Regions from separate parts of the Rhodoligotrophos defluvii genome, predicted to be linked through region 2. Evidence: predicted binding sites of a transcription regulator. Region 2 holds the regulator's gene; the other holds the start of a gene.
The links. The regulator PhoB, encoded in region 2, activates phosphate uptake and scavenging genes when phosphate is short. The targets are predictions, from matches to a motif close to TGTCATNNANCTGTCAT.
Positions count from the first base shown of each region.

Region 1: a site for PhoB is predicted at 2,059-2,075, ahead of E4P09_RS01210 (esterase-like activity of phytase family protein). Genes of this name have one in related genera too.

Region 1 covers NZ_SZZM01000001.1:261,308-265,661, forward strand. Annotated here, with positions in the region: gene E4P09_RS01205 (PhoX family protein) at 1-483, opposite strand, end outside; gene E4P09_RS01210 (esterase-like activity of phytase family protein) at 622-1,980, opposite strand; gene E4P09_RS01215 (GNAT family N-acetyltransferase) at 2,104-2,613, opposite strand; gene E4P09_RS01220 (RT0821/Lpp0805 family surface protein) at 2,653-3,444, opposite strand; gene E4P09_RS01225 (RNA polymerase sigma factor) at 3,456-3,998, opposite strand; gene E4P09_RS01230 (hypothetical protein) at 4,156-4,354, opposite strand, start outside.
Region 2 covers NZ_SZZM01000006.1:35,479-39,832, reverse strand. Annotated here, with positions in the region: gene E4P09_RS21255 (DMT family transporter) at 426-1,382, shown strand; gene E4P09_RS21250 (hypothetical protein) at 1,411-1,719, opposite strand; gene phoB (phosphate regulon transcriptional regulator PhoB) at 1,894-2,589, opposite strand; gene phoU (phosphate signaling complex protein PhoU) at 2,586-3,323, opposite strand; gene pstB (phosphate ABC transporter ATP-binding protein PstB) at 3,353-4,162, opposite strand; gene pstA (phosphate ABC transporter permease PstA) at 4,165-4,354, opposite strand, start outside.

The sequences.
Region 1 (4,354 bases), on a different contig from region 2:
GGTGTATTCGTGGTTGACCACGAGCAGCCCGTGCTGCGAGGAGCCGTTCAGCGGGATGAAGCCGACATAGTCGCTGTTATAGCCGAACTGGCGGGCCTGGGCCTCGGGGGTCTGGTTGGCAGGGTCGAATGCGGGCGAGTCGGCGAAGATGGGGTCGCCCCAGCGCAGCAGGATGTCCGCATCATAGCCTTCGGCCACATGGTGGGTTTCATCCACTCCGGCCTCGACCTCGGTGAACATGAAGCGGGACGCCGTCGGCGCACTGGCCTTCGCGGTGCGGGCGGAGAGGAGCGCGATCGGGCTCACGGTCGCGGCGATGGCGGTCGCCGCGAGCGAGCCGGCAAGGAAGCCACGGCGGGAGAAGCGGGCGGCGATGATCTCGCCCATGGTGCGGTTCTTGGTGGGGTTGAGGCCTTGGCCATCCGCCTCCTCCAGGCGGCTGGTGCGAAAGACGTGGCGCCCATCGGAAACGTGCTCGGTCATGGCAATGACACCTCGGCAGGCATGCGCTGTTTGGAATGACTCCAGACTGGATTAAGGCCTGCCCGTTACAGGTGCGTGACAGCTGGTCACGGGTGTTCTGCCCCGGCGCGGCGGGCGACCAGGCCGGGGCAGAACCGATCATTCCGCCTTCAGGAACTCGCCCACCTCGAGCAGCACGAATTCGTTGTCGTCCGCCTTGTCGGTGGTACGGCCGGCCGAGAAGGGCAAGTTGTTATCGTTGCCGACCACGATATGCGCGTCGTCGATGACGTCCACGTTCTCGATCGTGACGAAGGGCATGGTATAGACACCCCCGCTGGCACCCTGCCGCGCCTTGCCGTTCGGGTCCTTGATGGCCAGGAGGTCTATATAGCCGATCTTGCGCACCGGCTCGCCCTTGCCGTCCGCGGTGAGCGCAATCTTGTAGATGCGCTTGAAGGCAGCCGGTTTGTCGAAGCAGTCGGGCTGCGGATTGGCGGGGTCGGCGCAGGCCTTGTCGGCCATACCGGCGCCGTTGTCACGCTCGATCACCAGGCCGGTCGTCTCGTTAATCATGTTGAAATCGCCGATCGCCTCCCCGCCTTTCGACAAGGGATAGGTCCAAGAGCGGCCGGTCCAGTCGCCCTTGGCGATATCGAATTCGATGATGCGCAGCGCCGGGTTGCCGTCGACGGTCTCGACATTGCCCTCAGCGGTGAACAGCGGCGCTTCCAAGAGCGCATAGAGCCGGTTGCCATCGGGCGAGATGGCCATGCCCTCATAGCCGCCCGAGCGCTTGAGGTTGAAGCTCGGCATGGGGGCCTTCGGGTTGGCCGGGGTGGTGAGCGTGGGATGGTCCGGCGACTTGACGGGCTTGCCGTCCACCATGGTCTCGTGCACCGCCTGGAGCCGGCCCTGCCGGTCCACTTTCAGCAGATAGGGACCGAACTCGTCGCCGATCCAGAACCCATCGGCCACGGGCTGGATTGATTCGATGTCGAAATCGGCACCGGTGAGGTAGCGGGCATTTGCGCCTTCCATGGCGATCGGGAACGGCACGACTTTGTCGGGATCGGTCAGGAACACGGTATCGAGACGCTCGACCCCGCCGTTCTGCCAATCCAAGCGGATGTGATGCAGCATCAGCGCGGCGTCGGACGAATTGAGCTTGTTGCCGAAGCCATTGTCGGACAGTACCCAGAAGGTGCCGTCATCCATGGCTTTGATCCCGGAGAAGCCCTGCAGCGGCTGCCCATCGAGCGGCAGCTTCACGTGGGTCACCCGGGCGCTGTCCTTGCCCGGCACTGTGCCCAGCGCCTCGGCGCGCTTCCGGTCGGGCGTGGTGAACTTGCCCGCCTGCTTCAGGTGCTCGGGCGCATCGGCCGGCGCGGGTACGGTGCTGTTGGCGGGAAGCACCGCCTGGCCGGCGAGAGTGGCCGGATATTCCTTCTCCTCGGCAAGCACCGGGCTGGCCAAGGCAATGGCAATAGCAGTCGCTGACAACAATGCTGCACGCATGTCGAACCCCTCATGAGACCTGTTCGTGGACGGGTCAGGAGGATTCGCGGCTTTGAATGTCAGGTGCTTGACAGGGCGGTGAAGGTTGAATGACGAACAAGCCTCGCGAATGTGGGAAGGCACTCACCCCACCGGCCCGGTCGCGGAGAAAGCGGCATGGAAGCTGACAAGGCCGCGTGGCATGACCGGTCCGAACGACAGTGCCAGCAAATAATCCGCCGGGACCTCCGGCGCGTGAAGTTGAGGCGCGGCGCGAAAGCCAAAGCGCTGATAGTAGCCGGGCGAGCCGACGAGCACGCAACCGCCAGAGCCGATCTCACGCAGACGAGCAAGTCCAGTCTCTATCAGACTGCGACCTATTCCGAGGCGCTGCCGATCCGGCCGTACGGCGACGGGACCGAGGCAATGCCAGTCGCTCTCTCGATTGTCGATTGTCACCGGCGAGAAGGCGATCTGGCCAATGATCTGCTCGTCCTCTTCCGCCACTAGTGCGAGCACCGCACCACCGCCGCGCCAAAGCGCATCGGCGATGAATGGCTCATGACCGCTGCTATAGGGTTGCCCGCGAAAGGCCGCTGTCACTACGTCATGGACAGCCGCCCCGTCAGCATTCCTTTGGTCACGAATGATCATCAGGAGCCCCCTGGCGCCGTGTTCCCCGCAGCGTTCCCATCAGTTCCCGAGCGCGACCTGTTCGGCTTCCCTGTCGAGCGGTTGGCCAAGGCCGGCCTGGCGCAGATAGGCGGCCATCGGCCCGTCGTCCCCCGCGGGCACGTATTCCGCGCTGCTCGTGGGTTCCAGTGTGGCGAAGGTCACCTGCCAATCGCCGTCATCCCGGCAGGCGACCGCCTCGCGGCGGACTTGGCTGTCGCTGACGGTGAACTCCCGGCACAGGCTGCCGTCGGGCCGCTTGAAGCTGGCGATGGCACGCAGCGTACCCGCGGGGGTTGACTGCTCGGCGCCTGAAGGCAGCGTGCCGAGATTGGCAAGGATCTCGGGGTGATCGAGGCTGGCAAGCAGGCCTGCTTGCTCCGGTGGCTCCGCAGACCCCTCGAGCCGCTGGCCGCCCAGCGCGCCGAGGCCGAGGCCGATCACCAGAGCGATGGAGGCGGCCAGGGCAGCCTTGCGCGATGAGTGGCGTGCCGGACGCTCAGCGGACGCCCGCGCTGGTGGCGGAGCCGGCGGGATCGGTGACGCCGGCTTGTCTGCTGGCTGGCCCTGGCCGGCAATGGCGCTGCGCACAGCGGCCTCGAGTTCCGGCGGCACCGGGGTCGACGGGGTGTGCGAGAACGCCTCACGCGCCAGATGCCTGCTTCTGATGAATGCAACCACCCGCGCGACCAGGCCCGGATCTTCCGTCATCGCCCCCTCGATCGCAAGGGCGACCTTCTCGTCCAGCTGGCCGTCTGCATAGGCCATCAGGGTCTCGTCACTGAAATGGAGCCGAGCCTGTCGCTGGTCCATGAGCCTGTTCCCTATCTGCGTGTCGGCTGGCCTCCATTCGTCAGCTCAAGCAAGCGCTTGCGTGCCCGTGCCAGCCGGCTCATCACCGTTCCAACCGGCACACCCAAGATGTCGGCCGCCTCTCGGTACGTCATGTCTTGTCCACAGACAAGCAAAAGCACCTCCTGCTGATCCGGCGGCAGCAGATCGATCGCACGGCAGACCTCGGCCAGCTCGAAGCGCGACATGATCTGCGGCTCGGCATCGGGCGCAGCCACCTCGGCCGCGGCGTCGTCCTGCCCGGACACCAGCTCCACCTTCTGCCGACGGACAACGTCGATCCAGTGATTGCGCAGGATGCGGAAGACCCAGGCATCGAACCGGGTTCCCGGAGTCCAGCTCTCGGCCGCGGCCAGAGCGCGGACACAGGCATCCTGGACCAGATCATCGGCCATCGCGGGCGACCGGCACAGGAGCAGCGCATAATGGCGCAGTCTCGGCAGCAGACAAACGAGATCATGCGCGATGCTTGATCCTGGTGCTTCCTTGTCTTCCAGAGAAAACGCTACGCTCACGCGTTTATTCCCGTTCACTGCATTGCCTTGTCTTGACTCATGGGCGTCGGCTGGCGTCCACTCCGCCTGGAGCTAATAGCCGCTTGGCCCGTTAACGTTCCTGAGATGGCGCTCGATGCACCGCTTCGCCGCAGTGCGCGTCGCCCGTCCCGCTGTGTTATCTCACGGAGACCGCATGCTCCGCTATTCCCTTGCTCTGGCTTGTATCGCGGCGCTGGCCGTTGCGTTGCCTTCCCTTCCGCGCTTTTCCGAAAAGAACGGCACAAGCCTGGTTTTCGATGCATCGCCGGCCTTCGCGAAAGGAAATGGCGGGGGCAAGGGCGGCGGTGGTGCTGGTAAAGGTGGCGGCGCCGGTG
Region 2 (4,354 bases):
ATATCGTTATCCATCTGTTTTATTTCAAGAAATCCTCAAGGTGGGAATCGTCGGCCTAATGGGGTCCAGCGAACTTTCGGGATTATTTACAGGCAGCTGCGCATTTTACAGGCAATTTATGCTGCGATGCACACAAATTGCCCAGTTTCTGCGCATGTGCAAGAAGCTGCCTGAATATTCCCCAAGCTAGTCTCCGCCAGCGCGTTTTGTCTCGCGCCGTGAGACAAGCGGCCGCTCGGTTAACAAACGGGCAGCCCGATGGATCCCGTTTACACGGCCCCGCCTCCTTCCGCGGTCAGAAGCCGGCGTTTGGAACCTAATCGCCGCCATCGACCTTGTCCGGAGCGGTGCGAAGAGCTAATCAGGAAGCTGCCGGGTTGAGCAGTCTTTGTGCCGCCGCGCGTCAAACTGGGCCTGAAAAGACAATGATCACCATCGAGCGTGCTCAGGCTGCCGCTCCCGACCACAGCCTGAGGACGGGGGCCGTGTTCCTTTTGACCGGCATCTTCGTTTTCTCCCTGCAGGACATCATCATCAAATGGATCAGCGGCGATTATCCGGTGTATCAGATCGTGTTCTTTCGCAGCATCGCCTCGCTGCCGCTGATTGCAGCCCTGGTCTGGGTTCTCGACGGTCCCAAAGGGTTCACCACCACGCGGCCGTGGTCCCACCTGGCGCGGGCCAGCGTGATGTTCGTCTGCTATATCGCCTATTACATGGCGCTGGCCGCTCTTCCCATGGCGGATGCGGTCTCCCTGTTCTACACCGGGCCGATCTTCATCGCGATCCTCTCCGGCCCGATGCTCGGCGAGCCGGTCAGGCCTCGCCAATGGGCTGCCATCACCGCCGGCTTCATTGGGGTGCTGATCGTCGCCAACCCGGACCTGCACGTGATCAACCCGGCGGCCCTGTTCGCGATCCTCTCCGCGCTGACCTACGCGCTCTCGCAGATCTTCGCCCGCAAGCTGGGCACCACCGAATCCGCCGCCACGCTGACCCTCTACGCCTCCGCTTTCTATGCCGTCGCGAGCGGCATATTGGCGTTGGTCATCGGTGACGGCTGGCTTGCCAAATATACGCCGGAGAGCCTTGCCTTCATGAGCCGGCCATGGATCTGGCCGCCCGCACTCGACCTCGGCTTGATGCTGAGCTTGGGGCTCATCGCCACGCTGGGCTTCTACTGCCTCGCCAAGGCCTATGTGGTGGCGCAGCCTAAGGCCGTGACACCCTTCGAATACACCGCCCTGATCTGGGCCACGCTCTGGGGGTACCTGTTCTTCCACGAGGTGCCGGCCGCCTGGAAGGTGCTGGGCATCGCGCTGATCGGGCTGGCCGGCGTTGCCGTGTTGCTCCAGAGCAGGTCGGCGAAGCTCGGGCGCTAGAAGCATTTTCGAGCGAAGTGGATAAGGGTCAGAGCTGGTCGTTATAGAGCGGCTTTGTCTCGCCCACGCGCTTGGCTAGCTCGGAAAAGGGGGGAACATGCCCGTCCGACGCGCTGTGATTGGCAAGGATCAGCAGCCGCGCGGGAAAAGCCACCGCATCCCGGTGCGCCGGGCTGAGATCCTCAGCGGTGCGGTCATCGCCCAGGGCGGTCTGCTCGGCCCGTTTGAGGGCCAGATCGATCTCCTCGCGCGTAAGCACACCCTTGCGCACCAGCGCATCGTTGATGGCGGCGATCGCGAGATAGAGACCTTCAAGCTGAAGATTGGCAGTGTTCATCGGATGCTCCTCTCGTCCTCTATCAACGGAACAGGGTGCTTCCCGATCCCGTGGATATGGAAGGAGCTAGCCTAGAGCATTTTCGAGCGAAGTGGATGCCGGCTCGCGTGAAGAAAATGCAACCAGACAGTAACTTAGAGCGGTTTCGCGAGTCCATGAAAAGGCGAAAACGCTCTAGCCGGCAAACCGCTCGTTGAACGCATAGCCGATGCCGCGCACCGTGCGGATCGGGTCGGGCTCACGGCCGCGATTGATCACCCCGCGCAGCCGGCCGATATGCACATCCACCGTGCGCTCGTCGATATAGATGTCGCGGCCCCACACCGCATTCAGCAGCTGCTCGCGCGTATAGACGCGGCCGGGGCTGCGCATCAGGTGCTCCAGCAGTTTGAACTCGGTGGGCGAGAGATTGATGTCGCGGCCGCCGCGCGTCACCCGGCGGGTGCGCAAGTCCATGGCGAGGTCGCCGACCCGCAAGACCTCGGCCACGATCTCCGGATTGGCGCGGCGCAGGATGCTGCGGGCGCGCGCGATCAGCTCCGGTACCGAGAACGGCTTCACCACGTAGTCGTCGGCGCCGGTGGCGAGGCCACGGATACGCTCCTGCTCCTCGCCGCGGGCGGTGAGCATGATGATGGGAATGTCGCGCGTCTCGCTGCGGGCCCTAAGGCGGCGGCACAGCTCGATGCCGGAGAGGCCGGGCAGCATCCAGTCGAGAATGATCAGGTCCGGTCGGTCCTCCTCGACGAGCACCTCCACGTCATCGCCATTGGAGGCGCTGCGGGTGACGAACCCTTCCGCCTCGAAATTGTAGGAGAGGAGGACCTGCAGCGGCTCCTCGTCCTCCACGATGAGGATACGTGCGTTCATGGCGTCTTTTCCGGCTCGGCAGGCTTGGCCGAGTACTTCACGCTCAGCATGCTGGTGGTGTCGCTCTTCGGCCGGTCCTCGGTCAGAAGCCGGCCATGGACGAGGTAATAGACATTCTCGGCGATATTGGTGCAATGGTCGCCGATCCGCTCGATGTTCTTGGCCCCGAACAAGAGATGAGTGCAGGCGCCGATCGTGCGCGGATCTTCCATCATGTAGGTGAGCAGCTCCCGGAACAGCGCGTTGTAGAGTGTGTCGATCTGCTCGTCGTTGCGCCACACCTCCAGCGCCTTGTCGGCGTCGTGCTGAATGAAGCCGTCCAGCACCAGCTTGAGCTGCTCCAGCGCCAGCCGGCCCATGTGGTTGAGGCCCGCGAAGCCGGCGTTGGGCCGGCCTTCGCCGATCGCGAACGACCGCTTGGCGATATTCTTCGCCAAATCCCCGACCCGCTCCAGATCCATGGCCGTACGGAGCGCCACCACCACCTGGCGGAGATCGCGCGCCATGGGCTGGCGCTTGGCGATCAGCAGAATCGAGCGCTCCTCGACCTCGCGCTCGAGCTGGTCGAGCTTGCGGTCGGCATCGATGATCGCTGCGGCGCGTTCTGCATCGCGGCTTTCCAGCACCTCGATGGCGCCGGCTAGCTGCTCTTCCGCCATGCCGCCCATCTGGGCAAGGCGCGCATTCAGAGCGGCAATCTCTTCATCGAAGGACTTGACGATGTGTTCGCTCACGGCGGCTTCCTTTCAATCCGGCGTCGGCCTTAGCCGAAGCGGCCGGTGATGTATTCTTCCGTCTTCTTGTGTGACGGTGCGGTGAAGACCTTCTCGGTCAGGTCGAACTCGATGAGATCGCCCAGATACATGAAGGCCGTGTATTTCGAGACGCGCGCCGCCTGCTGCATGTTGTGGGTGACGATGGCGATGGTGTAGTCCACCTTCAGCTGCTCGATCAGCTCCTCGATGCGCCCCGTGGAGATCGGATCCAGCGCCGAGCAGGGCTCGTCGAACAGGATGACCTCCGGCCGCACCGCCACGCTGCGCGCGATGCACAGCCGCTGCTGCTGGCCACCCGACAGCCCCATGCCGCTGGTGTGGAGCTTGTCCTTCACCTCGTCCCATAGCGCGCCGCGCCGCAGCGCGTCCTCCACCCGGTCGTCCATCTCCGACTTCGGCAGCTTCTCGTAGAGCCGGATACCGAAGGCGATATTGTCATAGATGGACATGGGGAAGGGCGTCGGCTTCTGAAAGACCATGCCGATCCGCGCCCGCAGCAGGTTGAGGTCCTGCTTAGGGTCCAGGATGTTGTCGCCGTCAAGCAGCACCTCGCCCTCGGCCCGCTGCTTCGGATAGAGATCGTACATGCGGTTGAGGACGCGAAGCAGGGTGGACTTCCCGCATCCGGAAGGCCCGATGAAGGCGGTCACCTCCCGGTCGTAGAGCGGCAGGCTGATATTCTTCAGCGCCTGCGACTCGCCATAGTAGAACGAGACGTTGCGGATGGAGATCCGCTCGCGGAGCGCAGCGGCGGGCCGTTCGCGAGGCGCGGTGTTGGGGATGGCGTTGGCTGTCATGATCAGGTTTCCATTTTCCGGGCCGAGAGCGCCCGCGCGATGATGCTGAGGGCGAGCACCGTGATGGTGATGAGCAGGGCGCCCGTCCAGGCCAGTTGCTGCCAATCCTCATACGGGCTGAGCGCGAATTGGAAGATGACCACCGGCAGGCTGGGCATCGGGGCCAGGAGGTCAACGCTCCAGAACTGGTTG